2 regions of the Paenibacillus puldeungensis genome follow, and region 2 is predicted to be linked to the other one. Evidence: a T-box and tRNA genes for the amino acid it is inferred to sense, from the RefSeq annotation. Region 2 holds a T-box; the other holds one or more tRNA genes.

Region 1 (15,519 bases), on a different contig from region 2:
CTCCTGTGAAGCCAGCGGAGGATAATAACAATATGAGTGCTGTCGCGAAGGTGACTTATGGCAACACCTCATATTTACTTACCGGAGACGCTGAACGTGATAGTGAAAAGGAAATGATCGCCTCCGGGGCTAACCTGCAAGCTGATGTTTTGCTGGTAGGACATCATGGATCAAAGTCTTCAACCTCTGAGCGTTTTCTTAATGCAGTGAATCCAAAATACACCGTCATACAAGTCGGTGAAAATTCATACGGGCACCCTACTAAGCTTATCCTTGATCGACTAGCGAAGCACCATACTAAAATATATCGTAACGACCGACAGGGAACGGTCGAGATTGCATCCGACGGTGAGAAGTACAAAATCACGACGGAAAGGTGAGAACGCATGGCCCATATAGTAGAAGGCTTTGAAGGTGACTTTTGCATTATCGAATCGGACGGCAAAACGCGAGATATTCCGCGAAAGCTGGTTGACCCAACGGTAAAAGCCGGAGATGTGGTAGAATGGAATGGTAACAAATGGATGACAAATCGGAACAAAACAGATGATCGAAGCAGAGAAATCAAAGAGCTGATGGATGAAGTATGGGAAGAATAATTCATTAAGGGGGAAATGTATGTTAACAAGGCCAGCGATTGGTGAGTATGCAGCATATTTTGAACCGTATATTCAGCTAGTTCCGGAAGGGGAAGTTGTTAGCCTGCTACAGGCTCAGCCTGAACTCGCCGTCCGACAATTAGGCCATTGTACTGAAGAGCAAGGGGATTTTCGCTACGCGGAAGGGAAATGGAGCTTAAAAGAAGTACTTGGGCACATCACCGATACAGAGCGTGTTATGAGCTACCGGCTGCTGAGAATTGCGAGAGGCGATAAAACGCCGCTTCCTTCGTTCGAAGAATCTTTATTTGTCAGCAATGCACATTTTGGTCGGTTTTCAGTGTCAGAGCTGCTCAGCGATTTTGCGACCGTGAGACAATCGACGTTAGCGCTGGTTCGTCAGCTTGATGATGATGCTTGGTTGCGCATCGGAACCGCTAGTGATAAGAATGTATCTGCACGAGCGCTTGCCTTTATTATGGCAGGGCATGCGAATCATCACCTTAACATTATTCGAGAGCGTTATTTGCAGGTTTGAAGCGATTTAACGAACGGAAACTGCAAATTTAGAGTATGGTAAAAAGCGCGAGTGGAAGAAGTCGATGGCTTCTTTACGCTCGCGCTTTTGTGCTGGTGTGTGTCGCTTATTCGTGCGCCATGATAAATTCAAGCTTGCCGTCCAATTGATACGGACCGAACTCTACAGGAAGAATGAAGTGATCCCCTTTAGCTAGCGGATAACTTTGCCCTGCTACAGTTAATGTGCCATTACCGGCCAGCACGCTGAAGATCGTATATTTGTCATTTGCAGGTATTTGGGCGAGGCCGTCTACGTCCCATTTTTCTACTGTAAAGAAAGAATTGGATACAAAAGACGTTACGGTAATTCCCTCTCTTTTGGTGCTATCGTATTTAATGGGCTCATAAGCCTGAGGGATGGTCGTGACCTCGATTGCTTTCTCTAGGTGAAGCTCCCGAGTATTTCCGTTTTTGTCTTTACGATCATAATCATATACGCGGTACGTCGTATCTGAGCTTTGCTGCGTTTCCAGTACAACGATGCCCTTACCCAGGGCATGAATGGTACCGCTAGGAACGTAGAAGAAGTCCCCAGGTTTAACCGGAACTCGAGTCAGAAGGTCATCCCAATCGCCGTCATTAATCATATTGACCAGTTGTTCTTTCGTTTCTGCCTCATGACCATAGACGATGGCGGAGCCTGGTTCGGCGTCAACGATGTACCAGCATTCCGTCTTGCCAAGTTCTCCGTTTTCATGTTTTCCGGCATATTCATCATCCGGATGAACCTGTACTGACAAGTCATCCGAGGCGTCAAGAAGCTTCGTTAACAGGGGAAATACGGTGGAGTTCGACCGGAACAGCTCAGAATGCGAGGTCCAGAGGTCTCCCAGCTTCATCCCTTGGTACGGTCCACTTTTAACAACGCTTTGGCCATTTGGATGAGCGGAAACTGCCCAGCATTCACCGGTATGGTCATTCGGAATAGCGTAGCCAAATAGATCTCTTAGCTTCGTTCCGCCCCAAATACGTTCCTGAAATACGGGTTGCAAAAAAATCGGTTCGTTCATTTCGGTTTATCTCCTTTATTTAGACATTAAGTCAGTATGGTATGTGAATTAATGCAGCTGCTCCAATGAGCCCGGCATCCTGATGCAAGGCTGCGGGAACAATCGGTGTCTTGCGTCCAGAAGGATTAAGCGCATGCTTGGAAACGTAAGCCTTTACCGCATCGAATAGCGGCGCGCCAACTTGGGAGACGCCGCCGCCAATGACCAGCTTTTCCGGGTCAAAGGTGTTGATTAACGTGACGCAGCCGATGCCAATATACTGGAATATTTTTTGGACGAGCGGACCAATCATCGGATCTCCAGCTGCTGCCAGATCAAAAGCTTCCTTGGAGGAAACTTCACGTCCGAGCAGTGCAGAGGCCTGTCTGGCCACGGCTGTACCTGAAGCAACGTATTCCCAACAACCTTTTTGTCCGCAAACGCACGTGCCTGCAGCTGGGTCTACTACAAAATGGCCGACATCGCCGGCGTTGCCGGTAGCTCCTGTAATGAGCTTGCCATGGGAGTAAATGCCCGCACCGATGCCCGTGCTGATCGTGATGAACACGAAATGCTCCGCTTCTTTGGCAGCTCCAAGCCATTTCTCGGCCAGAGCAGCAGCGGTGGCGTCATTTTCAAGACGAATCGGCGCACTGAAATGGCGAGCCAGTGAGTTCACCACCGGGAAGTTCCACCAGCTCGGAAGGTTTGGCGGTTCGGCGATTTTCCCTTCCTTGGTGTTAAGCGGTCCAGGGGCGCCTACGCCAATTCCGAGTACGTCGGACTCGTTTAAGCCTTCCCCAACAAGCATATTTTTAATGGTATCGGCCATACGATCCACCATTATCTCTGGAGTTATGGTTTGGTCAGTAGGCAAAGAAGTTTTAACCCGAACGCTTCCGTTCTGATCTACCAAGCCAATTGCCGTCTTGGTTCCTCCGATATCGATCCCGATTGCGTAATTCAATCTGCATTCCTCCTGTTATCGATTCGCACTTTAACTTGACAAACTTGACAATATATTATTTTGTAAAGTATATTTAGGCTAAGTTTAGCATGTTTCGGAAGGAATGAAAAGAATGGGCCGGAAAAAGAAAATTTCAATGCAGGATATCGCCGACAAATTGCAAATTTCTAAAAACGCGGTCTCTCTAGCTTTGATGAACAAGCGGGGCGTGAGTGAAGAAATGCGCATATTGATCCGGCAAACCGCGAAAGAGATGGGCTATGGTCCATTTGGTGCGAAAGAAGCGGGAAATTCCAACGTTCTTGTGATCGTTCCGGAACGGATTATGAGCTATCAGGATAACGACCATTTTCAGTTTTTTCACGACATGATATGGGGGTTGGAGAAGAGTGCCCGCAAGCAAGGTCTTAATGCCGTGATAACCCCGATAGACCACGATATGGAACTAGAGCTGAAACTACCGGGTCAATTCACGGATATTCCGTATCGGGGCGTTATTTTGTTCGGAATCGCGGATAAGGCGTACGCTCGTCTTCTATGGCAAATGGATATGCCGCTGGTGATGCTCGATTCCTATTATCGCGATCTTCCTTGTCCGGTTGTAACATCGGCGAATATGGAAGGGGCTTATGAGATGGTTACCTATCTTATTCAAGCCGGGCACCGCAAGATTGGGTTTATTGGGCCGACAAATTTGACGACCAGCCATGAGGATCGATGGTTCGGGTACTGGAAAGCGATGCAAAATCACGGCCTAGAAGCTTGCTCGGATTGCAGTCTTACGATTTCACAGGGTTATGGCCATACTACCGAGGAAATCGCTGCTTTTCTGGAGCGCTTGTCTGAGTGGCCAACCGCTTTTTTCTGCGGGAATGACCGAATTGCTTATATTCTTGCCGGTTTACTCGCGGAACGAAACGTATTGCTGCCAGATGAGGTATCCATCGCCGGGTTTGATGATCTGCACTATGTGAGCAAGGTAAAGTTAGGTATGACGACGATGCGGGTGGAGAAGGAGAACATGTGCGATGCCGCCGTTTCGCTGCTGCTATCAGAGTACGGCGGTTTGCGGGAAGCGATTCATCGGAGGGTGGCTCCAACCATGGTGATTCGTGATTCTGTGAAAGAATTGCAGTGATAAGTCGATCATATGATAAAAAAGAAACGGTAGAGCTGAAATAGCCTTACCGTTTCTTTTTATGAAATATCATTTATATCATAAGAGCTGAGCTCTCTTATTTGCTCAGTGCAGCTTCGTAACGTTTCTCAACTTCAGACCAGTTGACGACGTTGAAGAAAGCAGCGATGTAATCTGGGCGTTTGTTTTGATATTTCAGGTAGTAAGCATGCTCCCAAACATCGAGGCCAAGGATTGGAGTTTTCCCTTCCATCAATGGGGAGTCTTGGTTTGGCAAGCTGTATACCGACAATTTGCCGTTAGTGTCTACAGCCAGGAATGCCCAGCCGCTACCAAAACGAGTTGTTGCTGCTTTCGAGAAATCTTCTTTGAATTTGTCGAAGCCGCCAAGCTCGTTGTTAATAGCTTCGGCAATTTTCCCAGATGGTTGGCCGCCGCCATTTGGACCGATAACTTCCCAGAACAGCGAGTGGTTAGCATGGCCGCCGCCATTGTTGCGAACTGCCGTGCGAATGCTTTCAGGTACGCTGTCCAGATCAGCAATCAAATCCTCAACGGATTTGGATTGAAGCTCAGGAGCGGATTCCAAAGCTGCATTCAGGTTAGTTACATACGTATTATGGTGACGATCATGGTGAATCATCATCGTTTGTTCATCGATATGCGGTTCAAGTGCGTTATTAGCGTAAGGTAAAGCAGGTAATTGATGTGCCATTTGTTATTCATCCTCTCAATTGTTTTATGTAATTTGTTTCCGACAACCTCATTATAGAACTGTATTCGAACTTAGTCAACATAAATGTATATTAAGTATGTTAATTAGACTGTGGACGTTGACAAAATCCCAGTTAGTCATCATAATGATTGATCGAACAAGGACTTCTAAATATGGGGTGATCCTGCCATGGGAATGGGTATCGTCATCGTCGAGGTTTGCGACAGCAACCTGATGAGCGCATTGGATCTGGAGCAGTTGGAGCAGGAATATCCCGAAATTGCCGTAATGCGGGCTGACTGCCTTAGTTTATGCGGTTTATGCCGAAAGAGACCATATGTATTGGTTAACGGCAAGCGGGTATTTGCCAAAACCCAGGAAGAGTGTCTTAAGCTGACGAAGCGAGCGATAGAAGACGAACTACATGCTTACGATATATAAGGGAAACGTTTATCGATGTTATATTTAAAAGCAAGAAGGCAGCCATTAAGGCTGCCTTACTCTTTATTCAGCTTATCCTGTTGGCGTATCACGTAAACGCATTTTTTCCCGTTCTGGGCAAGACATTCTGTTCTTTCGACCTTTGTATTAAGTAGAGACTCGAACAGGTTGAGCTCGCAGTCGCAAGCATGATTGTAGCGGTTGGCAATCTGAGAGATCGGGCAATTGTGTTCCATCAGCACAAAATCTCCATTGTCGGTCTGCTCACATTCGGTCATATATCCGCTCTCATTTTGGATTTCCGCAAGCTGCTGCACTTTTTCCGGAAGTGTTTTTCCAGTCATATGCTCTTTGTACCTGCGGGTTAATCGATCCTTACGCCGATCAAACAACCGGTCAACCATCTGTTCGCCGCTTTCCTCGGCTAGTTCATCCAGCAAATCGAGCGTTAACGTATGATAATTTTTAGGAAAAAGTCCTTCGGCAGAATCCGTCAATCCGTATACAGCCGTCGGTCGGCCCAAGGTCTGGCGGATCATTTTAGGTTCGATTAGTCCGTCCCGCTCCATCGTTCCGAGGTGTCTCCGGACGGCCATTTCGGTAATTTGCAGCTCATTCGTGATTTCCTTGGTGCTGAGTGGCCCGGTCGTTTTCATCATATGAAGAATCCGCTCTCGGGTGGATAGCTCTTTATTATGTCCCATATCGATACTCCCTTCCGGGGGAATGACTCCGCTATTTCTACAGCGTTTCCCTGGCCATGATGGATTCTACTGCATTGTAGTTGATTTGGCCAAACTTAGTCAACATTAAAGTATAGTAAGTATAATTACAAAAACATAGGAGCTCTAATCGGGGTTGCCTGGGAAAAGGGAAATCGGTACAATATACGGGATTATAGAGAAAGATGGAAAGAGGAGGAAAAAAATGAGGTTTTGGTCTACGGCAGCACTACTCGCGGTCTGTTTCATTGCGTTGGGATTTGGGATACATACAGAGGGGTTGCAATCGATTGAACGGAGCATCGGCGATTTCTTTTTCAATCTTCGATCGGAAGGTTGGAACGGGGCTGTTGAAGGATTTTCAATGCTTGGGACAACCGCTGGGTTTGCAGTAGCTCTCGCGCTCGCTTTAGGTTGGACACTTTTATATCTTCGCCGCGGCGCTTATGCCATCTGGCTCACGGTGAGTTTAGTGGGCGCATGGCTGCTTAATAAAGGACTCAAGCTGTTGTTTCATCGGGAACGGCCTGATCTGTGGGATAGTCTGGTGGCGCCTGACGGGTACAGTTTTCCAAGCGGCAATGCGATGATATCGGCGGCTTTTTACGGACTGATAGCGATGCTGCTGCTTAGCTCGAGCAAAAAAGGGAATCAGATTTGGGGTACCGTCGTTGTTTTCATGATTTTACTCATTGGTATTAGCCGATTGTACCTAGGGGTTCATTTTGCCGGCGATATTGTCGGGGGCTTCCTCGCAGGCTCTATTGTCGCGATGCTGTGTTACCGGGCAGTAAATCGGACTCATGTGCGTTCATAACTCTTTAACGACAAAGGATGGTCCTCCATTGGAGAACCATCCTTTTGTTCAAGCTTGTTAAGCTTGAGTGTGTTTAATTTTCAACGTTTGTTTAGGAGTACCGGCATCCGGGCCTGTGTTTTTGTGGAACAGTTTGCGGAGGTAAGGGAGTACGTAGTAGTCAAGACCGATTTTACCGGCGTTGGCTGCCGCGACGATCACCAGTACTTCAAGCAAGAGCATTTGGGCGTTGGTGCTTACGGTTCCCGAGAAGAGGAAGGCGGCGTTCATGATCAGGCCCATCAGTGCGGCAAAGGTGGTGAAGGTACCGAGAATGAGACCTAACCCGACGAGGAACTCCCCGCAAGGGATGAGGACGTTGAAGATATCTACATTTGGCAGTGCGAAGTGCTGCAGAAACGCTGCCCACCAGCCTTGAACGGCGGGGTGTTCACCAGTACTTTTCGCGATGGCTCCGGTAAGAAAACCTGCGGCGTCAAAACCGCCCGTGAGCTTGTGCCAGCCTGCTTCGATCCATTGGTACCCGAGGTAAATCCGAATGAAGGTCAGAAACCACATTGCCACTTTATTCGTTCTCAGAAAATTGTTAAACATAATTTCCACTCCTTTACGATTGCTCGTTTTTGGTTTTTATTGGATGATCATCTTTGATGTCTTTATTATATGTGACCTTTTTCACATATATTGTGATTTAAATCACAATTATTAAAATTTTAAATAAATAGTTTTTAGACAACATCCGTGTTGGTAAAATGAAGGGTGAAAAAGACTAAGCGAAGATTTTATCAGCAAGTGAAAACGCCTCGGAGTTCCAAGGCGCTCTTTGAGTCACTTTTTATGCTCGGTTCTTTTCTCTTTATTGCCGACAGTTGACTGTTCGGGCTCTCCCATGAGGCCTTCGACGAGATCCTCAAGCTTCTCAGTTGCGGCCGTAGGATGCTGCGGGACGGGAATCGGATCAACGCCGGGGCCATGCCCAAGTCCTTTTTCCATGGGGTTTTACTCCTTTCTAAGTAACAATATTGATATAGCAGCTGGTAGTGTAGTGCGTTGTTTGGTTATCATTTGTTAGCAAAATACTTTTTATCCCTTATATAAACAACGTACTTGATAACCTTTCATCAAGGTTTTACACTTACAATAAGTTTGGGAAAAAGGGTGAAACTTCATTTGTAGTGGGTAGTACCGTTAGGAAATAGAAGAGACGGGAGTCGATACGAAGTGAATGATTATGGATCAGAAAAGGTACACGACTTGCCGCAGTTGGCTGTTGCGGGACATCTTTATGAGGTTGAAGCTATTTTATTCGATAAAGACGGTACATTGATTGATTTTATCCATACCTGGGGGCGGTGGAGCGAGCTGCTCTATGTCCACTTCTCGGAGGAACTCAAAAAGCGCAATCTGCCCCCGCTCCAAGATTGTTTCCTGCAGAAGTGGGGGATAGCCTACGATGAAAACGGAGCGATCTCGGATTATGATCGGAACGGACCGCTTTCCATGGGAACCGTAGATGAGCTGCTGTCCCTCTTGACTTGGGAAGGGTATCGTAAAGGCTTGTCATGGGCGGAAGCCAAGGTGCTGGCGCACAGCAGTAGAGTCCATGCGGACAGGTACCTGGAAGCCTCACGAACGGCGAAGCTGATGCCTGATGTGTTGCAGTTTCTTGAGCAATGCCGGAGCAGCGGAATCGTGATGGGGGTTGTCACGGCGGACGAAACGGAGGCGGCTGAGAAACACCTGGAATGGCTTGGAATCCGCGACTATTTTGCCGTGTGCATCGGTGCAGATCAGGTAACGCAAGGAAAACCGTATCCCGAAATGGTGGAAACAGCCTGCCGTAAATTGTCGGTAAGCTGCTCACGAACGGCGGTTATTGGCGATACGAACGGAGATATGCTAATGGCCAGGTCTGCGGGTTCTGCCGTCGCTGTTGGGATAAGTATACCAAGCAAATTTGGCGGCACGGGTCTAGCTGAAGCGGACTTCGTCATCTCTTCATACCGGGAGCTTTCAGTTCAGAAGATGGGGGGAATGGAAAACCATGATTCGTGGCATTTTTGAAACTCATATTAACGTTAGTAACTACATAGAATCGGCTCTTTTTTACGAGAAACTCCTTAATATCATCCCTCTCCATGAAGACCCGATCCGAAAATCAAAGTTCTATTGGGTTGGAAAACCTGGGGAATCCATGCTGGGAATCCGGGAAAACTATCCCTCCCCGCTTATACAGCGGCAGCATTTTGCGTTTAAGGTAGACTTGGCAGACATACTGAAAGCCCGTAGTTATTTGGAGGGGCTCGGTATCAAATCCGAAAATTTTTATGGGGAAAGCTCGGAGAAATTGATTGTTTTTCCGTTTATGCCGGCTGTGTCGATTTATTTCGAGGATCCGGACGGACATTCCGTCGAGCTGCTCGCCATGCTGGAAGATGCATCTAGGCCTGACCTGGAATTAATGGCCTGGGACGAATGGGAGCAGCTTCACGGGAGGAAAATGCCAGCATTTGAGAAATGGTTGTAAGGGGACGAGAGGCCTTCCGCCTTCCTTAAGTATGAGCTATTCTTTGCGTGAATTTTAACCACAGGACATAAATAAGCAGCATCACAAGCACATTTAAAGGCCATATCAAAGGCTGCATGAGATTGCCGATAGGTAGAGCAGTAACTAGAAAAATGATGTAGTTGATGGCTGCGATTCCTGCAAATAGAGCCCCATTGAGTAATAGAAAACGCATTAATACGTTAGCATTTTTCTTGGAGAAGATGTGAATGACGATATAGGCTAAGAGAAATAGATAAAAGGACACGGATTCCAGTGTGGAGATCCAATTTCCAAGTCGGTTGATGGACGCCAAATCTTGGGGTGTGATGCTGCTCTTTGACATCCAGTAGCTGGACCTGCCTAGCCGATAATCGTCTAGCAGCACGTAACTGTAATACGATAGAAGCATGAAGATAGAATAAACGATATAAAACACTTTTGGACGGTGCTTGCTGGTATTGCCAAAAGAGATAAAAGACACGGGCTTCACCTCACCTAATAGTCTTAATGCTGTTCAATATTATTAAGGTTAAATTTACCAAATGAAGAATAATACTGTAAAGTGGATATGTCGTGCAAATGGTTGATATTTTCACAAGTTCAGCGTTTTATTGAAAAGTAACTGGGGTTGTCTTAATTGGATTTGGCTATTGGATCAATAAACATAAAAACACCTCTCAACGAGTATAACGCGAGGCTATACGGTAGAGAGGCGGGAAGTGTTGGACTACTTAAAAAAAGTTTCAATGGCTAATCTGAAAAACATAATTAATAGACCTATCAAGATCACAAAATAAATCACTATAATGAGCACATGTTGTTTTATTGGCTTTTTAAACCAACCTAGAATCATACGTAAAGTGACATAAAATGCAAAGGCATATATAAACAAAGCGCCCAAAGGAAAATCTCTCTCGAGCGTATCTAATAATCGAATCTTTATCACTTCCTTTTAATGTTCTTCAGCGGCCTATCTTATTATCGTTCACACGCTACTCCATCACCATCACGGTCTAATTTCTTACTGTATCCCGGATCACCTTTGTAGAGAGGAGCCACACCTGCATTTCTAGCAGCCGTACAGTTTTTGTAAGTCACACCGCCGCTTGACTGTTTAGTCTTAGTGCTTTGTTTTGTCTTCTTTGATTTTGTCGATTTTTTCTTTGTCGTTTTCTTCACAGCAGCTACGCTATCGACTTTCATCGTGTTAATAGTGCTCTTTTTTGTTATACCGAGAGTATTTTTCCCGGCAGCTGCTGAAATTCCTGTCGCCATTGTTAGCGCAAGTGAGAGGGACATCACAATGGAAATGATTTTCTTTGGCACTTCGCTCATTTCCTTTCTTGGGTTTTATATCCTTATTAAGTTTGTCATACTATTTTTATCTCCTGCTTTAAACAAGAGAAAGACCACACAGGCAACCCCGTAGTGATCAATCTTCGTTATTACTAATCAGCAGAATTTATCGTTTTGTATTCGTTCACTTCAAAGGTGTACGGTGAGTTCGGAGATACTGAGCTGCGCGGAATCGTTGCAACCGTTAGCTACTGACGGTTGCATCTGCTATGTAGAAATTAGTCCAGTCTAGTCATAAAATATGCGGACATGTGATGGTAAATAAGCGTTTGTCCCCATTTTGTCCCCCAAAGGCCAATTTGGCTCTAACTTAATGCCAAGCGATAAAAGAAAAGAAGCCTTGATACACAAGGCTTCTTGGCGATGATCTGCAGTGGGCTCGAACCACTGACCCCTACCCTGTCAAGATAGTGCTCTCCCAGCTGAGCTAGCAGATCATAAAATATAGTGAAGATGAAATTTATCATAACAGGTGGACAGGAATCTGTCAAACATTTTCTGCGTATATCGTAAAGGACTTGGGCCAACAATGGAATAATACCACATTTCACAAAAAATGTAACTTTTCATGAGAGGAAGGAATGCATGATTATGCGTCGAAAAAGCAGACGACCTTCGGGTCGACTGGCAAGTGGTTCAAGCTTTATAGCAAGCTGGGCTGTCATTCTGGTTAGTGTTCTTGTGTTAGCAATCGTCAGTGCATGCAGCCTGCTTCCCAGCCAGGTTACGCTAAATAAGCAAGTGCAGAGCTTCCCTTGGCCGTTTGGAAACTCCGTTTCGGATGGGGTATATTCGCCAACTATAAGTGAGGATGTATACTCGAAAGACTAAGGACAGTCCCTACCCTAGTTTACCTTATTCCTCATCCCACTTACGGGAATAGCCCTTTTTGGTAACATAGAACATCAACACGATCAAAAGCACTGCAATAAGTACGGCAGCGGCGATTGTAATACCAAGGACCATAAACGACAGACAGCTCCTTTCAATGATAAAACGATACTTCAACTATACATGAAAACTATTTTTTTGTATAATGATGCAGTTTAGACAAGCCGATCAAGGTGAAACGCTGGGAGGAAATGGGATGTCAGCTGCTACGATTATACCTGTTAAGACGGAGGAACTGCTGCAGAAATGCCTCGAGATTCGTAAGGAAGTGTTCGTAGAGGAGCAGAAGGTTCCGCTTGATCTAGAGATTGACGAATTCGATCAAATCGGTCCTGATGTGCATCATGTGCTGATTGAAGCGGAAGGCGCATATGCCGCCACAGGTCGCTTGATTTATTACAAAGATAATTCCGCCAAAATGCAGCGAATCGCCGTGCGTAAGGAATTTCGTTCACAAGGCATCGGAAAAATACTGTTAATCGCGCTTGAAGAGCTGGCTCGCGAGCTCGGATTAACAAAGTCAGTCCTTGACGCTCAGTGCCAGGCGGAGGTATTTTACGCGAAGCTGGGCTACGAAACGATTTCAACCGAGCCGTTTGACGATGCCGGTATTCCCCATGTTCGGATGGTCAAAGCACTAAAAACTTTATAAAACGCTATAGTTTTCGCCATTTCAGGGTATTCTAACTTCATATTCCATGCAAGGAGATGTGATGTGAATGGCCTTGAACACGAGAGAAACATTTATTGCTGTCCGTAAAAATGGCGATGGCGACCTGGAGGCTTTTAAAACGTCGAGCGGTAGGATTCTTAATTATGAACAAGCGCTGCAGGAGGTAAGGGCCGGTGCGATAGCCGGCGTTAATGTGTTTAAAGGCCGGGATGGCGAAATGCACATCCGCGGTGATGCCGACGGGGATCCGACGAACAATCTGGACAGTTTACCTCGCTTTGAATAGCCTTTCTTAAAAAAGTACAACCTCCCCAGCAAATCAAGCTGTGGGAGGTTGTTTTTTAACGCTGCAATTCATATTTTTTACAAAGTATATACTTCATGCTGTCGAAGAAAGCTCATCTCACCGGTTGCTCCGATAAAGGATTCCATTTCATCCCCATAGTGCATTAACGAAATTTTGCTCTGGATATCGAAAGGCAGACTGAGCAACTCCTGCAGGGTCGTATGCACCTGCCCGGGACCCGTCAACTGCACCTCGTGCAATATTTTACGGCAGTTCCGCTCATAAACGAGCTTGGTCAGAAGTTCGGGTTGGAATATCATATCCGCGCTGTAAAAAATTTCGTTATTTATGTACAAAGAATAGCTCGCTTTCCCCGGAATATGGGGAGTGCGGATCAGCTCCACGGTGAGCTTGGGGGAGAGCTGAGTTGGCTCGCCTTCTCGCAAAAGCTTCACATCAAAGGCGTCTTCGAGGCAAGCAATCCCTTCCTGAGTGAGTCCCCCCTTTAACGTATGCTCCCATAGCGGCTCGGCCAAGCTTTCAGCTACATAGAGAACCGGCTTTTTCCCATAGACAAATTTCATTCGGAAAGCAAGTTCCTCGAGACCACCAACATGGTCCCCGTGAATATGGGTGACGAGGATAGCGTCGATTTTCTCCAGCGGTTTGCCGAGCTGATGGAGCGCAAGCGGAGCCGTTATGCCGCAATCGATCAACAGTGTGAAATCCTCTGTACACAGCAGTCCGTTATTATTGAAGTACTTTTTCGCAAAAGCGCCGCCCGTACCGAGCATTTGCAGTCGTAAGGTCATGGGTATCCCTCCTCTAGAGATTAGCTCTTATCCCATTTAATGTACACGATTTGCTTAAGAAACGAAAGCCAAGCACTCGTGATAAAAAAATATCAGGCCTCAGCCATTCTGGACCGCAACTTGCCCTTACTCCGAGAGTATAAACTTACATCAACATGAATTAAATGGAGGGTCCAAATCTATGAAATGGAGAAGAGTTGCATTACTTGTAGTCGCTTTCTCTCTAATGGGGGGCTCATTGCTGTTTGCAGACGCGGCGAGCCAAAAAGTAAAGCTTTTCCTGAACGGGAATGAAATACAAGATGGAGGTTACGTCGTAGATGGAAAGACATATGTACCAGTGCGTAATCTCGATGGGTTGGTTGAATACAACGATGACACCAAGACGGTAAAGTATTACAAACCGAATGTCCACATGTTTCTTTTTACGGATGATGGAGTATTTGGAGATGTTAAGAAGACTGGAAAGCTGAAATTTAACGTATTCTCTCAAATCGATGATTTGAAGACAGACATCTCGGCGGTTCGGGTGTCGATCACAGCACCGGATGGCTCAACCAAAGAAATCCAAACTGATGATATTAAAGATCAGAAAGACAATTTCTGGTTCCGAACGAAGGATTTCACCTATGATTTCAAAACGTCCGGGAGATATATTGTGGGCTTTTATATGAAGCCTTCAAATGGCTCTGATTTTATGCTTGTTTCGGAAAAAGGAATCAATGTTTTGAATTAGGTAAAGCCTTGGCCGTCATTGACAAAATTGACCTGCACCCTGTAAAAGTGATACGATACATGGGGACACAGCAAATGTCAACCATCAAAAATTTCAAAGCGAGGTAATTGAATGAGCGACCATAATCACAAACACGGCGAAGAGTGTGGGTGCGGGCACGACCACGAGCATAAACATGAACATGGTGAAGCTTGTGAATGCGGACACGACCATGACCACGATCATGAGCACGAAGAGTTTGTGTTGACTCTGACAGACGAAGAGGGAAATGACGTAGAAATGGTTCTTGTCGAAACCTTCGACGTAGGTGAAAAAGTATATGCGCTTCTGTTAGAACGTAACAATCCGGAAGCGGACGGCATCATTCTCCGTATGGAAGAAGAAAACGAAGAAATGGTGCTTTACAATATTGAAGACGAAGAAGAGTGGAAGCAAGTGGAGGAAGCTTATAATGAGCTCGTCTCCCAAATGGATGAAGCCTAATCCATATTGCGATAAGATGAAAGCTCCCCAATCCATGGGGAGCTTTTGTGGTTTTTATAGTTAGAAAATCGGGTCAGCCTCTACGATTACCTTCACGTTATTAATATATCGATCTTCAGGACCCTTTACAGGCAATCCGACTTCAACGTGGTCGACGATGTAGTCGATGTTGTCCTGGGAAATGACTTCACCTGGAAGCAGAATCGGAATCCCTGGCGGATACACATAAATGAACTCGGCGATAATCCGACCGGCCGATTCTCTGAAAGGGATAACTTCCGTATCCGCGTAGAAGGCGTCGCGCGGAATGAGCGACAGCTGCGGGATTTCCGGAACTTTTACGACCAGTTCGTTGGCATTATTTTCTTTGTAATACGTTTTCGAAAGATCGCGCAGCGCACTAAGCAATATTTCAATCGTTTCTCTTGTGTCGCCTGGCGTAATGAGGCAGAGTATGTTGTACATATCGCTGAGCTCGACTTCAATGTTGTAGTGGTCGCGCAGCCAATTTTCCGTCTCATAGCCGGTTATGCCAAGATGGCGGACATGAACCGTTACTTTGGTAGGATCAAAGTCGAAGGTTGCTTCTCCGCCCAAAATTTCGCGTCCAAAGCAGTACAGGCCTTCGATTTTATTGATCTCACCTCGTAAATATTCAGCCATCTCTATCGACTGCTCGGCCAATTCATGACCATGCAGCGCTAGATTTCTCCGGGCTGTATCAAGCGAAGCAAGTAGCAAATAGGAGGTTGAAGTTGTTGTCAGCA
Region 2 (15,519 bases):
CAGCTGTAATGCCGGAAGGTACACAAACCATCACGTTCGGATGACGTTGGAAAAGCGAGCGCTGCTTTTGCGCCTGATTGATAAAATATTTGATCATGGTAGCGGTCGTATCAAAATCGGCGATAACTCCATCCTTCATCGGGCGGATTGCACGAATGTTTCCAGGAGTTCTACCTATCATTTTCTTAGCGGATTCACCTACAGCAACAATGCTCTTCGTATCAGTGTGAATCGCAACCACGGACGGTTCTCTTACGATTATCCCTTTACCACGCGTATAAACCAGCGTATTTGCCGTTCCCAAATCAATTCCCAAGTCTTTCGTAAAGCCACCCAACATGCTGTTTTCTTCCTTTCCTTCTGTATCTAATCTATTATATTACATCAAGCCCTGCTCCTTCAAACTGACGAATTTTCCATCTCCAATCACGATATGATCCAGAATGTCGATCCCTACAATCTCTCCTGCTTCGCAGAGCCGTTTTGTCATGAGGATATCCTCCTCACTTGGCGACGGATCCCCGCTTGGATGATTGTGTGCACATATAACGGAAGCGCTGCTGCACTTTATTGCTGCCCTGAACACCTCGCGTGGGTGAACGATCGTTGCATTCAAGCTTCCGATGGAAAGCGTCTCTTGAGCAATGATATGATTTTTCGAATTCAAAAAAAGACAAACAAAATGTTCCTTTTGCAGATAACGCATCTGCTCCATCAAAAGCTCCGCCGCCACATGTGGACTGCGGATCACCTCAGTTTCCGGCAGCCTTGCCTTTGCCAGCCGCTGCCCTAGTTCAATGCCCGCTTTAAGCTGCACCGCCTTGGCCGGCCCTATTCCCTTCAATCGGGTCAATTCATCAAGGCTCATATCGACTAGCCCGCGAATACCCTGCATCCCCGACAAAAGACGCTGAGCCATATGCACAGCCGATTCGTGACGCGTACCCGTTCTCAGAAGAATTGCCAATAGCTCGGCATGACTTAACGCGCTGGCTCCGTAAAGCATCATTCTTTCTCTTGGCCGTTCCTCTGAAGGAAGATCTCTTAGCATATAAGAGGTTGATTTCATACTCAATCCCTCGCTTCCGAATTGGTTTGTGAGCGAATCCGGATAATCCGGTAATCGCTATCCAAATAGTTCGGAAGGATATGCTTTATCACTTCCTCGATTTTACACGTTACTTTGGTTGATCTTTAGAGCACATGGATATCAAATTCCGCCAGCATGTCCACCAGCAAGGAGAGTGGTAAACCAACCACATTGAAATAGCAACCCTCAATGCCAGTAACGATCGTGGCCCCTAGTCCCTGGATTGCATAAGCTCCAGCCTTGTCGAGTCCTTCCCCGCTCCGAGCATAAGCCCAAACTTCATCCTCGGTCAGCGCCTTCATGGTAACTACTGTCGAACGATAATCGACCTTCATGTTTCCGGTCAATCCGTCTTGACAGGCAACCCCGGTATATACCGTATGGCTTCGGCCTTGTAATGAGCTTAGCATGGCCGCAGCCTCTTGCTCATCTCTCGGCTTGCCCAAAACGACGCCATCCCTAACAACAATGGTGTCGCTGCCGACGATAACGCCGTCTTTCGAAGTTTCAGTCAACGTATTATAGACCGCGTTTGCTTTTCTAGCCGCGAGTTCCATCACAATCTGCTCAGGCGACCAAGTGTCCGGAGTTGATTCGTCAGCGTGGCTTGGCACCACGTCAAAGGGAATTTGCAGTGAAGCGACTAATTCGCGTCTTCGCGGTGATGTCGAAGCAAGGATTACTCGGCGCAAATGTTTGGTTTCCAAGGGCTGAATTCTCCTTTTTGACGAAATGACAAGAAAAGAATGTGCCTTTATTTGCAAGAAAAAACGGCATAACCGCCCTTGAATGGCGGATCCGTTTCTAAAGCTGCGAGAATCGACATTATTTCGCTGTAAATCCTCGCCATTTTTTGACACTTCCTTATTATAAGATTAATTCATTCTCAATACAAACATAAATAAGACAGGGGAAAGTATTTCCAATCCTGTCTTATTTATATCGACTCTTCTAACGTCATCGTTCGCTGTTCAGCAGGGCCTGCTCGGCCATAATGAACCGCATCATCTCATTTTGAACTTCCCATAACAGCGTCTTAGCTCCGCTTTTATTGAATTCGTTCATTGCTTCCAGGGCACCATTGATCGCCTTCTCCATTACATTCGCAGCATCATCTTTTGCCGATGACCATTTCCCCCGTACCGCCGACGCGCTTTCAGTCCATAATTGATGCTTCTGCCCCAGCTCCTTCAACTCATCGCTACTAACCTGCTGAGTATTTGTATCGCTAAGTAATGAAGCCGACTTAGAACTAAGCAGACTTACAAGCTCGGCGCTTTGAGCAAGGTATGTCTCCAATGTCTGCGCCTCTCCGTTAAATTTTATGGCGGCAGATGCAGGTAAATTAATTTCATGCAAAATTAGATGAACTCCTGCGGCTTTTAACTGTCCGCTTAGCAGCTTGGCTTGCTCGCGATCCGTTGAAACCCCGGCATACACTCTTTTCTCATCAACAGTATCCCGAGCGGCTGCTATTCCTGAAGCCTGAAGCTCCTCCTGTGCCTGCTGCACGCCCTGCGCTGTACTGAACACCCCGTATTGTAAAAAGTAATAAGTTTGCGTAGGCAGCGCAAAATTGACCTGAGGCAGCAGCTCCTCACTCGTCTGTTCGTCGCCGATTTCTCCCATCACCGGAACGCTTGCAGCTTCGCCGACATTGCTTTGTTTGGGAACCCCAATACCGGGCAGCGGGAGCTTAATCTCTTGGTTGAACATGGACAGGACAACGAATCCGAATAATGCTCCAGTAATGATGGCTCCAGTTAAGGACCCAGCCACCTTCCACCATGAGGTCCTCGTAGGTCGGTAATAATGCTCGGAATGATCATCCGTTGAAATTAGCGGGCCATCCGCCAGGACAGCACGATCATTTGGAGCAGTAATATAACCTGTATAACTCATATCGTCGATCCAATACTCATGTTCTTCCAAAGGTTCGGTGTCAGTGCTTTGGTCCTTGCCTAAGTGTTCACTAGACGACACCAGTTCAAGTTTTGGTTTGCTCGTTCGCGGACTTTCGGGAAAGACGGTTAGTCCCGTCCCCGTATAGTCAGTAAAAGGGTCTCCCCACTCCTCAACTACCTCAATCGCCCGGTACTGAGATGTCTGCCTCAGAGGTGCAACTTCCGATTCTTTGCCCTGTATGGGTCCGCTAGTGCGTATTTCCAACTCTTCCTTCTCTTCTTGATTTGAGACATATCCAACGCTCGGATGCCTCGGCTCAATTTTCCGCCCCGTTTCGTCAAACCGGAATGTCATTTTCGCTTTGTTCACGGTCCGCACACTCCTTGTCCATTCTTCTATCCTAAAAATATGATTGAACAAGGATGATTATTCTAAATAAGTAATTTTATCAAGTACTAAATGCGCTGTTTTGAGGAGGGGATAACCACAACTAAATGTATTTCATGCAGCTATTTCCGGGCAAATTCCGGATTTTTGGACTTTGCAGGGTTATTTCGCTCCTATTAGCTGCACTTTCTGCATCTAATTGTCTAAGGTTTCTGGCAAGTCGATGTTTAACTGCACAAAATGCATCTATATAGGTTGGACTAAACAAATGCGGAAAACAGGCAAGAGGGCCCTCTCATAAATTTTATTAATTCCAGTAAATGGGCAAGAAACCGCTGAAGCAATTCGCTCCAGCGGTTTCTTGAAATAAGTATTGTTCCAAAGCACAATTTATTTAGCTAACTTATCAGCAAGCTCGTAGCCAACTTTATAAATATCCCCGGCACCCATGGTGAGCACCAGGTCACCCGGTTTAAGCCGCCCCTGGAGATCGGCCAGCACATCTTGCTTAGTCGCCAAGTAACGAGCTCCCGGATTGCTGTTTTGCTTGATTAAATCAACCATCTTAGAAGAATGGACACCTTCAATCCGTTTCTCTCCAGCCGGGGAGTAAATATCGGTGATGATGACTTCATCCGCTTCTCCGAATGCACGACTGAACGCATCGAGCAGGAAGAAGGTTCGCGTATAGCGCTGCGGCTGAAAGACCGCGATGATCCGCTTACCGGTTGCTTTCGCTGCGGCAATGGTCGCTTGAATTTCCGTCGGATGATGAGCATAGTCGTCGATAATCAGGATTCCATTGCTTTCACCTAACACTTGGAAGCGGCGCTTCGCACCGTGAAAATGACAAATCGCTTCCGCGATATCCGCAAACGGAATCCCCGCTTCCATACAAACGATTACTGTAGCCATCGCGTTGTACACATTATGTCTTCCTGGCACGGATAATTCAATCGTTCCCAATTCTTCTGCACCGCGGTTCATCTTAAACGTTACGCAGCGGTCACCGAGTACGATGTCGTGAGCCGAGTAGTCGCACTCCTTCTCAATACCGTACGTAATCGATTGGGATTGAACCTTAGCCAAAAGCTCCAGGATATTGCTGTCATCTCCGCAAACAACCGCTTTGCCATCCGGCTTAATTTGATTAAGGAACTGAACATAAGCATCCTTCAGTCGTCCAAAATCACCGCCATAGTTTTCCAGATGATCCGCTTCAATATTGGTCACGACGCCGAGTGAAGGATGATATTGCAAAAACGAGCCATCGCTTTCGTCAGCTTCCGCCACGACGCATTTCCCGTGGCCTGCTTTTGCATTTGTCCCTACATCCATCAGTTCGCCGCCGATAATATAAGTCGGGTCTGTACCGCATTGCTCCATAACTAAAGCAATCATGGACGAAGTGGTTGTTTTTCCATGAGCACCGGCGACGGCGACGCCAGTACGCTCGTTCAACAAACGAGCGAGCATTTGAGACCGGTGCAAAATCGGAATTCCCTGTTCCTGTGCTTCAATACGCTCTACATTGTCTTGCGGCAGAGCGGTTGAATAAACGACGAGATCCGCGCCGTGGACCTGCTCAGCCGTATGGCCGATGTAGATTTTTGCGCCTTTAGCAGCCAGTTTCTCCGTCAGCTCCTGAGAAGCGACATCAGATCCGGTCACTGTATAACCCATCTCTAGCATAACGCGAGCGATGGCGCTCATGCCATAGCCGCCAATGCCGATAAAATGTACGTGTTGTTCCGTTGTATTTAACAAAATGGTCACCAGCCTTTTTCAGAATCGGTTTGATGCAAAAGGGTTGCCCGCACGTCAGAAATTAAATAAAGCGTGCCCGTCACTACCCCTAGATCTTCCCGTTCCGTCCGTGACTCCAAAAGCGAAAGGGCCTTTCTCCAGTCACGTTCTATGATGATATCCAAATCCGCTTTCGCATATTGTTCCTTAAGGTCAGTCACGAGATCGTATAACGCCTCGGCATCCATTTTTCTGCGAAAATCGGGCTCGGTCAGAATTAGCGTATCCACTATAGGTAATATATGCTTCATGTAGCCCTGATGATGCTTATTTGAAAGCATCCCCATCATTAAATGCAGCTTTCGGTAACGATACACCTCCGGCACGCTTTTAGCCAGTGACGCCGCACCTTCCGGATTATGAGCTCCGTCGAGGACAATGCGAGGCATTTCCGTTACCTGCTCCAGACGTCCTGCCCAGAACGTAGTACGAAATCCATCCAGTAGCTGCTCATCTTCCAAAATGAAGGCCATATACTGCCTGAGCACTTCCAATACCATCATGACACCGGCAGCATTTTTACACTGATGCTCCCCCTGCATAGCGATGGCGAGATCCAGTTCACGGAAAGGACCGTTGAACCGGAGCCTTTGCTCTTTTACGTTTACCTCCAGCCGTTCATAGTGGAACTGTTCTCCCAGCAAATACAAATTTGAGTGTTGGGCGGAAGCGGTCTCCTTCAAAACAGCGATCGCTTCAGGTTGCTCCACACAGCTGACAACTGGAACGCCAGGTTTGATGATGCCGGCTTTTTCACGGGCGATCAATTCGATAGTGTCACCAAGTACGTCCATATGATCATAGCCGATATTTGTAATCAGCGATACGATAGGCGTCACAATATTGGTAACATCCATCCTTCCCCCAAGCCCGGTCTCCCATACTACAACATCCGGGTAACAAACCTCGGCAAAATACAAAATAGCGATCGTGGTGCTTACTTCGAACATCGTTGGCGATCCAAGCTCGCTTGCAGCGATTTCCTGCACCAATGGAGCGACCCGTTTTGATAAAGCAAGGAGTACGTCTTCCGGAATATCCTCTTCATCATATTGAAAACGATTCGTAAATTTTGTGATATAGGGGGACGTAAATGTCCCCACATGATATCCACATTCCCGAAGAATACGGGTTAAGAAAGCGCAGGAAGATCCTTTTCCGTTCGTTCCTGCAACATGAATAAACTTAAGTCTCCGTTCCGGATGGCCCAGTCGTTCCATCATCAGTTCGATCCGTTCCAATCCCGGACGAATGCCAAACGGTATCAAGCCATTGATCCAATCGACCGCTTCAGCATAGCTTCCCAATGAGGGGAGCGGTCGTCTTTCTTCGTCTGTTCGATCCTCCATGCCAGTCACCTTCATATTTTGATTTCCGTTTATCCTTTTAACTCTTCGATCCGAGCCAGCACCTTATCACGTTTCTCGGAATAATCGGTCATTTTAGCCCGCTCTTCCTCGATGACTTTTGCCGGTGCTTTAGCCACAAAACCTTCATTGGCAAGCTTCTTCTCAATACGCTCAACTTCCTTGTTCAGGTTTTCGAGCTCTTTGGTCAACCGTTCGATCTCTTGTTTGATATCGATCAAACCGGATAACGGCAAATACAAATCCGCACCAGTTACTACGGCGGTCATCGCTTTATCCGGTGCAGTAGCGGTCAGCGAAGCTTCATACTCCGAGGTGTTGCAGAACCGACGAATATAGTGTTCATTCCGGGTTAGAACTTCAAGGAGTTCTTCATTTCCCGGTTTGATCAGGAGTTCAACCTTCTTACTCATCGGAACGTTTACTTCGGCGCGAATGTTGCGAACCGCACGAATGATGTCGATCAACAGGTTCATCTCTTGAACGGCTTCAGGAGCTTCGAACGCTGGGTCGTACTGCGGCCAAGCCGCTAACGTAATCGTTTCGCCATCATGCGGCAAATGCTGCCATATTTCCTCGGAAATAAACGGCATGAACGGGTGAATCATGCGCAGCGTCTGGTCCAGCACATAAGCAAGCACTGACTGTGTTTTCCGTTTAGCTGCGGCATCTTCTCCGTAAAATGACAGCTTGGCAAATTCAATGTACCAATCGCAAAGGTCATCCCAAATAAAGTTGTACAACAGACGGCCGGTTTCACCAAACTCATAAGCATCGATCAAACGAGTAATATCCTTGACGGTCTCATTCAAGCGATGAAGAATCCAGCGATCAGATGTGGAGAGGTCACCGCTGATGTCGATATCCGCATAAGTGACTCCCTCCAAATTCATCAAAGCAAACCGTGAGGCATTCCAAATCTTGTTAGCAAAATTTCGAGCTTGCTCGACGCGTTCCCAACGGAAGCGCAAATCCTGCCCTGGCGTGCTGCTCGTCGAGATCATGTAACGCATCGCATCTGCACCGTATTTTTCGATAACCTCTAATGGGTCGACGCCGTTTCCAAGAGATTTGGACATTTTGCGTCCTTCACTGTCACGAACAAGCCCGTGGATTAGCACATCTTTAAAAGGAATATCGCCCTTAAATTCTAAGGAAGTGAAAATCATCCGCGCTACCCAGAAATAGATGATGTCATACCCGGTTACAAGTACGTCTGTCGGGAAGTAGCGTTTGAGGTCAGCACTGTCCTCATCCGGCCAGCCCAGCGTTGAAAACGGCCACAAAGCGGAGCTAAACCAGGTATCCAGTACGTCCTCGTCCTGCTTCAAGTCATCGCGACCAAGTTTAGCACGTGCTTCTTCTTCACTGCGGGCAACCACCATTTCGCCAGTCGCTTCACAATACCAAGCAGGAATACGATGACCCCACCAAAGCTGACGGGAAATGCACCAATCACGTACATTTTCAATCCAATGCAGATATGTTTTTTCAAACCGATCCGGAACAAAATTAACGCCTTTGCCAGATTTTTGAGCATCGATCGCCACTTCAGCAAGAGGTTTCATCTTAACGAACCACTGCGTTGACAGATACGGTTCAACTACAGCGCCAGTTCGTTCACTGTGCCCTACTTGATGCAGGTGATCCTCAATCTTCACAAGAACACCCATGTCCTGCAAATCTTTAACGATCTGCTTACGGCACTCACTGCGGTCCAGGCCTTGGTACTTCGCGGCTGCCGCATTCATTGTACCGCTCTCGTCCATCACGTTGATTTGCGGTAGATCATGACGAAGCCCCACTTCGAAGTCATTCGGGTCATGCGCTGGGGTGATTTTCACGGCCCCGCTCCCAAATTCCTTCTCTACGTACTCGTCGGCGATAATTGGAATTTCGCGGTTAACAATCGGCAGAACCAGCGTCTTCCCGACGAGGTGACGATACCGTTCATCCTCCGGATGAACAGCTACGGCTGTATCGCCCAGCATCGTTTCCGGACGTGTCGTCGCAACGGTGATCGAGCCACTTCCATCACTAAGCGGATATTGCAGATGATACAAATGTCCGTTGACTTCTTTATACTCGACCTCGATATCGGAAAGCGCAGTGCGAGCAACCGGATCCCAGTTAATAATGTATTTGCCGCGATAGATTAATCCTTTCTCATACAGCTTGACGAACACCTCGCGAACCGCCTGGGAGAGGCCTTCGTCCAGCGTAAACCGCTCGCGGGAATAATCTAGGGAAAAGCCCATCTTCGCCCATTGCTCATGGATCGTAGCTGCGTATTTGTCCTTCCATTCCCAAACTTGTTCCAGGAACTTCTCACGTCCCAAATCGTAACGGGTTACACCTTGCTCCCGCAGCTTTTGCTCTACCTTAGTCTGTGTAGCAATACCCGCATGGTCCGAGCCTGGAAGCCATAATGCGTCGTAGCCTTGCATCCGCTTCGTCCGAGTCAAAATATCCTGCAGCGTAAAATCAAGCGCATGCCCGATATGCAGCATACCCGTAACGTTTGGCGGTGGGATCACAATCGTAAATGGCTTGGCGTTTGGACGCTTCCCGGCTTTAAAATAACCACCGTCCAACCAATATTGGTACCATTTCTGTTCGGCTGTTTTCGGGTCGTATGTTGTTGGCATCTCTGTCGACAACTGTTGTCCTTCGTTTTCTGTCATACTTTCAACCTCCATTACAATTAAGCATGGCCTGCTATGACTTTAGCAGAAAAACAAAAAAAGCCCTTCGTCTCAAAGGACGAAAGGCTTTACTTTCGCGGTACCACCTTTGTTTCGCAACCTTGCTTGCTAGCCCGCAGTATGTTTGATCAAGACGTACGGGTATAGTTTGCGACACTCTTGCAGATAACGGCTGCTCCCGATCCGTTCTAACATGCAGAATGCTCAAACGGACGACTCCCGGGCGACTTCGGTCAGCTAATAATCCTGCGGAATCTTTCAGCGCTCCAACTCCGCTCTCTGAAGGGTTCACTGCCTACTCTTCCCATTCCAAGTCTTTGATATCATTATTTCCATGAATCTATAATATCATAACTTGGAAAAGACCGGGAGTCAATAAATAGCCCGATAAACTTCATTTTGACCGTGATCTATGGAATATATAAAACCTGCCCCTCATCAAGATGATGCTCGGACAATCGATTATACAGCTGAAGCTCGCGAGAACTCAAATGATAGCGCTGGGCGATATCATCAAGCGTCTCTTCCTTCTGAACAATCACCATTCTCACTTTGCGGAACGGGGTTTGTTCGGTACCGCTGCCGATGAACAAACTTTTCCACCGAAGTTCCTCGCCGTCTCCATGATCCTTAATAGTTTCAACTGCCGCCGGGGAACCCTCCGCATCGATAGGCAGTTCAGACTCTGTACGCGGGGAGATCAACTTCTTTAAGCCAAATCCGTCGCCCTTTTCATCACTCACATTCTTTTTGCTGCCAAGAGCGATTTTGAGCTCTTTTTTCTCTTCCGGCTGGACGTTAGGCTGGTTCTCAGCAGCTTCTTCCTTGGCAGCCTCATGCTCTGCTTCTACCGCCTCATTCGGCGCCGCCTGCACTCCCTCATTTTCGCTTTGTACCAGTATTGGTGACTCCTCCGGTTTTGGCTGGGTCTCTTCAAATCGATCCAGAGCGAATTGATCCTGTTGAACTTGAGCCTGCAGATCCAGATCCTCATGAAGTTTCTGAATTTCCTCAGCTACGTCCTCAACTTTTTGTTCAGCTGGCTCCGAATTTGCAAATGGACGTTTCACCTCTTGAAACCAAATGTTATGCTCCAATTCAGCCGCTGACGGAGGTTCCGCTTTTGCTTCCACTGCAGGGTAAGTCGTATATTGTTTGTCCGCCCATGGATCATTTTCCGGAAGGCCAGAAATTTCCTCTTGTGAGAAAGCAGCACCCTCCTGCTCGTCCGGAATTCGCTCTTGCTGCTGGGTTTCCAACGGAAACGACTGCCACGTTGTTAACGCACTCTCCTGAGGTTCTGATTGAACATCTTCCTCAAAAAAGGAATAGTCAGCCTTCTCCTCTTCAGCCCGATTTTCCGTGACAACATGCGCAGTCGAAAACTCTCTGTCTTTCCAGCCGTCCGAATCCGCCATTAACGAGGTGGTTTCTATTCCTTGCAGCGATAAAACCCCAGTAATATTAAGACTGCGGGCACTCAGCAGATCGACGTCGAAATTTTCAATCTCCACCGTAATATCCTCGAGACGATTTACCCGGCTAAGAGGAACCGTTATTTCCACCGGAATCCAGTGCGCAAGCTCGCGAGTTTCCCCTTCCCCCCGGTATAAGCCAGACAATAGTAAATGACCGCGGAGTGAAGCATACTCCTCCCCGGGAATTACCTGGATTTTTGGGAAAAGCTCAATTTCCTCAAGCTCTTCAATACCAATCACATCTTCCGCTAAATGAACGCGCTCATAAATATCGAATCGCAGACCATAGGATTGATCAGCCAAAACGCTACCTCCTTTCAGCATATCCAAACATGATTCAGCATCCATGGGTCATGGTCCAAATCATTCCTCGTTTTATCTATATGCGAAAAAAAGGAGTGCATGCCAGCTTTTTTTCATCTGGTCAGATGTCAATGTCGCCTTCAAGCCTCAGCTTAAGCCAGCTAGTCTTTTCTTAAGCCTGTCCCATACCGGAGGCGTTGGATCGTCAACCTGAATGTCGTCTCCCATCAGCGGATGTGGAAAAATAAGCCGTTCTCCATGTAAAGCTTGAAACGGCAATTCGTCAGTCTTCCCCCCATAAAGCTTATCACCGATCAGCGGGTGACCCGCATCGGCTAAGTGGACACGGATTTGATGCGTCCTTCCGGTCTCCAAAGTAAGTCGAACCAGGCTGGCAGCGGGGTATGTCTCCAGCAGCTCAACCCGCGTTATGGCAGGCTTGCCTGTAGGAGATACACGCCGTCTCTGGCTGTGATGTCGATCTCGACCAATCGGTTTATCGATCACCTTAAGATCTCGGCTCACTATTCCATGAACAAAAGCGATATATGTTCGACCGATGCTTTTGCGGCTCATCGCTTCATCCAGCTTCAGTTGTGCATATTCATTTTTGGCAAAAAGCACCGGACCAGATGTATATTCATCCAGCCTATGGATATGCCCAGGAGCTGCCTGCTCTCCGCGTTCAGCGTATAATGCAGCCACCATATTCACGAGTGTTGCTTCCTGCCCCGCTCCGTCCGGATGAACCTTAACCCCGGCCGGCTTATGAACGACGAGGCAGAACTCGTCCTCATACAATACAGTTAGCTCATGCCAATAAGGGGTATACTGCGACACTCTTGGAGGAAAAATTCGCAAACGAAGCCGGTCGCCAGCCAGCTTGATGCCGTCTTCCGCCTGCAGCTTCCGAATCAGCTTCGAGGGAGCTCCTAAGCTTGTTTCAAGCCAAGCCAAAGCGGCGGAGAGCCGTTCCTCGCCCTCCGCCGTTTTCAGCTTGCCTGGCATGAGCTCTAGCCACTCCCCGCGACGATTCGCGGAAACAGCCGGACTCACAGCTTTTTCAAAGCGCGACGCTGCGCTTCAATCGTTAAATCGATATCCTCTTCGGTATGCACGCCCGACACGAACATGCCTTCGAACTGGGACGGCGCGACATTGACGCCTTCCTCCAGCAAGGCGGCAAAATAGCGATGGAAGAGATCAAGGTCGCTGGTCTTGGCCGTGTTAAAGTTAATAACCTTCTCATTTGTGAAGAAAGGACATACCATGGAGCCGACACGGTTGACGGTAAACGGAATGCCTTTCTCCTTAGCATTGCTTTCAAATCCGGCTTGCAGCTTAGCCGACAAACGCTCCAGTCGGTCGTACACCTCAGGCGTTAGCAAAGAAAGCGTAGTAAAGCCTGCGGTCATAGCCAGCGGGTTTCCGCTTAGCGTACCGGCTTGATAAATCGGACCTGAGGGAGCGATTTGCTCCATAATTTCACGTCGGCCGCCATAGGCACCCACCGGAAGCCCACCACCGATCACTTTGCCAAGGCAGGTTACGTCCGGCGTGACGCCAAAACGCCCCTGCGCACAATTCATATGTACACGGAAACCGGTCATCACCTCATCAAAAATAAGCAGGCTGCCGAATTGCGTCGTCACCTGGCGCAACCCTTCCAGGAAGCCTGGCAATGGCGGAACAACCCCCATGTTGCCAGCTACCGGTTCAACGATAACGCCGGCGATTTCCTCTCCATAGTGTTCAAATGCCAGTTTAACCGATTCAAGGTCATTATAAGGAACCGTAATCGTATTTACCGCAACGCCTTCCGGAACGCCAGGGCTATCCGGCAATCCCAAGGTGGCTACACCGGATCCCGCTTTGATCAGTAAGCTATCAGCGTGACCATGGTAAGAGCCTTCGAACTTCATAATTTTGTTGCGTCCGGTATATCCACGAGCCAGACGAATTGCACTCATCGTTGCTTCCGTGCCCGAGCTCACCATCCGCACGATATCGACCGATGGTACCCGCTCGGCAACAAGCTTCGCCATCTCCGTTTCAAGTAGAGTCGGCGCTCCGAAGCTGGTCCCTTTGGCTACAGCATCCTGCAGGGCCTTTACCACTTCCGGATGGGCATGTCCCATAATCAACGGCCCCCAGGAACCCACATAATCAATGAAGCTGTTCCCGTCAATATCATAGATGCGAGGTCCTACCCCGTGATCGATAAACATCGGAGTCAGCCCAACAGATTTAAACGCCCGTACAGGGCTGTTTACGCCTCCGGGAAGTACCTTTTTCGCTTCTTCAAAAGCCGCTCGCGATCGTTCATCGCTGTGCCGTCCAATAACGTCCTTCATATTGAAGTCCCTCCTCAAATTCGACCATCGGTATACCCTAAGTTAAAGAACAAATCTAGTGCCGAACGAAATGAAATTATGCTATGCAAATCAGTTCTTCTCGCGAAGCCAACGCGCCATATCTTTAGCAAAATAAGTAATAATAATGTCCGCTCCGGCACGTTTCATGCCCAGCAGCATTTCCGTCACGATCGCCCGTTCATTGATCCAGCCCTGGCGAGCTGCGGCTTTCACCATCGAATATTCACCGCTGACATTGTAAGCGACAAGCGGCAGGTCAAACTGGTCGCGCAGCATGCGAATGATATCCATAAAGGCAAGCGCAGGCTTAACCATCAGCATGTCCGCACCCTCCAGCACATCCGATTCAGCTTCACGGAGCGCTTCACGAGCGTTAGCAGGGTCCATCTGATACGTCTTACGATCGCCGAACTGTGGTGCTGAATCCGCTGCTTCTCGGAATGGACCGTAGAAAGCGGAGGCGTATTTCACCGAATAGGACATGATCGGCACATGGGAAAAACCTGCTTCATCCAACCCGGAGCGAATAGCCTGTACAAAGCCGTCCATCATGTTGGAAGGCGCGATAATATCGGCGCCGGCCTGAGCCTGCGAAACCGCTGTTTTGACAAGCAGTTCCAGCGATTCATCATTGAGGACATCCCCACAAACATGTCCGTCACGCTCATACGTATGAACCATTCCGCAGTGTCCATGATCCGTAAACTCACAAAGGCAGGTGTCCGCAATGACGAGCAGATCAGGATATCGGGATTTAATCACTCGGGTGGCTTCTTGAACGATACCGTGTTCCGTAAAAGCAGAGGTCCCGACACTATCCTTCGTTTCAGGAATACCGAACAAGAGCACCGCCGAAATACCCAGCTCCACGATCTCCTTCACTTCTTCCTCGAGCGTATCCAGCGAAAAATGGAATACGCCGGGCATCGAAGCAATTTCAGTCTTCACACCGCTGCCATAAGTCACAAAAATCGGTTGGACGAAATCGTCCACCGTCAACACCGTTTCACGAACCATTCCGCGAATAGCTGCGGATTGACGCAAGCGGCGATGTCTAACTACTGGAAAATTCATTTTACTTTAACCTCCTGTATGATTTGGCTAAAGAGCTGCCCTAGACCATGCGGGTGGGCAGCCAGCCTCAAAACAAACCGTTATTCTCACTTGGCCGTACGCGCCTTCCAGGAGCACAGCGCCTCAAGAAGACTGTCGATCGTCGCCTCCTCAGCGAGAATCGACACATTTAGTCCGGCTTCCGCCGCTGTTTTAGCCGTAACCGGGCCGATGCAGGCAATAGCCGCCCCCTGCAGTGCTTGGACTGGATCGGTGATGCCCATCCTTGACAAAGCGGTGAGCAGATTAGTTACCGTTGAAGAGCTGGTGAAGGTGACGGCATGAATGCCCCCCTCATCGAGGAGCTTGAGCAGCTCGTCATCATCGTCGCCAGCCGGAACGGTTTCATACATGACCGCGTCCGTAACGGATAGACCTTTCTCGCGCAGCACTTCCGGCAGCCAGGCCCGGGCGAGATCGCCGCGCGGCAGCAGCACCCGCTGCCCGGCCTGAAGTTCGGAGCCGAACGCCTCTAAGAAGCCTTCGGCCTGAAAACGGCCAGGCAGCTCCTCGGAAGCAATACCGCGCCCCCGCAGCGCTTCCTTCGTGGCTGGTCCTACAGCACAAATTCTCGCTTTATGCAGCGACCGGATGTCCTTGTCCAGTCGCTCCAAATGCTTGAAGAAATACTCCACACCGTTTACACTCGTGAAAAATACCCAATCGTATTCTCCCAGTCCTGCCAAAGCCGCATCCGTATGCACAAGTGCAGTACTTTGCGGTATCGCAATGTCAATAACCGGGAACTCGTACGGCTCACCGCCTAAATCCTCAATACCACGAACCAGATTACTTGCCTGCGACCTTGATCGCGTTACAAGAATCCGCTTCCCGAACAGTGGCAGCGACTCTGCCCATTTCAACTGCTCCCGCTGGTTAACCACCTCGCCTACAACGATGACCGCAGGTGGCTTAAAATCAGCTGCAAGCACCTTTTGTTCGATATCGGCAAGCGTCCCGGTTAATGTCTCCTGCTCGGCACGAGTGCCC

What was found. A T-box is a leader RNA that pairs with one kind of tRNA and senses whether it is charged. The one in region 2 lies ahead of ACFQ3W_RS20590 (valine--tRNA ligase), so its partner is inferred to be a tRNA-Val.
Region 1: it has a tRNA-Val gene. The T-box ahead of ACFQ3W_RS20590 (valine--tRNA ligase) is inferred to sense a tRNA for this amino acid. The anticodon was not compared.

What each region holds. Positions count from the first base shown of each region.
Region 1 is NZ_JBHTLM010000004.1:100,363-115,881, forward strand. Features, by position in the region: gene ACFQ3W_RS07290 (ComEC/Rec2 family competence protein) at 1-380, shown strand, start outside; gene ACFQ3W_RS07295 (DUF3006 domain-containing protein) at 387-599, shown strand; gene ACFQ3W_RS07300 (DinB family protein) at 619-1,137, shown strand; gene manA (mannose-6-phosphate isomerase, class I) at 1,244-2,188, opposite strand; gene ACFQ3W_RS07310 (ROK family protein) at 2,220-3,134, opposite strand; gene ACFQ3W_RS07315 (LacI family DNA-binding transcriptional regulator) at 3,247-4,272, shown strand; gene ACFQ3W_RS07320 (superoxide dismutase) at 4,370-4,987, opposite strand; gene ACFQ3W_RS07325 (DUF1450 domain-containing protein) at 5,177-5,428, shown strand; gene ACFQ3W_RS07330 (helix-turn-helix transcriptional regulator) at 5,485-6,132, opposite strand; gene ACFQ3W_RS07335 (phosphatase PAP2 family protein) at 6,356-6,967, shown strand; gene ACFQ3W_RS07340 (DoxX family protein) at 7,025-7,561, opposite strand; gene ACFQ3W_RS07345 (hypothetical protein) at 7,796-7,960, opposite strand; gene ACFQ3W_RS07350 (HAD family hydrolase) at 8,189-9,031, shown strand; gene ACFQ3W_RS07355 (VOC family protein) at 9,012-9,494, shown strand; gene ACFQ3W_RS07360 (hypothetical protein) at 9,520-9,996, opposite strand; partial or broken gene ACFQ3W_RS07365 (excalibur calcium-binding domain-containing protein) at 10,494-10,607, opposite strand; tRNA gene ACFQ3W_RS07370 (tRNA-Val) at 11,236-11,308, opposite strand; gene ACFQ3W_RS07375 (hypothetical protein) at 11,457-11,702, shown strand; gene ACFQ3W_RS07380 (hypothetical protein) at 11,727-11,879, opposite strand; gene ACFQ3W_RS07385 (GNAT family N-acetyltransferase) at 11,959-12,414, shown strand; gene ACFQ3W_RS07390 (DUF3892 domain-containing protein) at 12,482-12,721, shown strand; gene ACFQ3W_RS07395 (MBL fold metallo-hydrolase) at 12,799-13,533, opposite strand; gene ACFQ3W_RS07400 (copper amine oxidase) at 13,715-14,269, shown strand; gene ACFQ3W_RS07405 (DUF1292 domain-containing protein) at 14,381-14,752, shown strand; gene ACFQ3W_RS07410 (aminotransferase class I/II-fold pyridoxal phosphate-dependent enzyme) at 14,813-15,519, opposite strand, start outside.
Region 2 is NZ_JBHTLM010000019.1:19,831-35,349, forward strand. Features, by position in the region: gene ACFQ3W_RS20560 (rod shape-determining protein) at 1-340, opposite strand, end outside; gene radC (RadC family protein) at 380-1,069, opposite strand; gene ACFQ3W_RS20570 (Maf family protein) at 1,195-1,797, opposite strand; gene ACFQ3W_RS20575 (SPOR domain-containing protein) at 2,048-3,364, opposite strand; gene murC (UDP-N-acetylmuramate--L-alanine ligase) at 3,773-5,095, opposite strand; gene ACFQ3W_RS20585 (bifunctional folylpolyglutamate synthase/dihydrofolate synthase) at 5,155-6,537, opposite strand; gene ACFQ3W_RS20590 (valine--tRNA ligase) at 6,567-9,239, opposite strand; T-box leader at 9,312-9,581, opposite strand; gene ACFQ3W_RS20595 (LysM peptidoglycan-binding domain-containing protein) at 9,671-11,041, opposite strand; gene ACFQ3W_RS20600 (RluA family pseudouridine synthase) at 11,189-12,097, opposite strand; gene hemL (glutamate-1-semialdehyde 2,1-aminomutase) at 12,094-13,395, opposite strand; gene hemB (porphobilinogen synthase) at 13,486-14,490, opposite strand; gene cobA (uroporphyrinogen-III C-methyltransferase) at 14,577-15,519, opposite strand, start outside.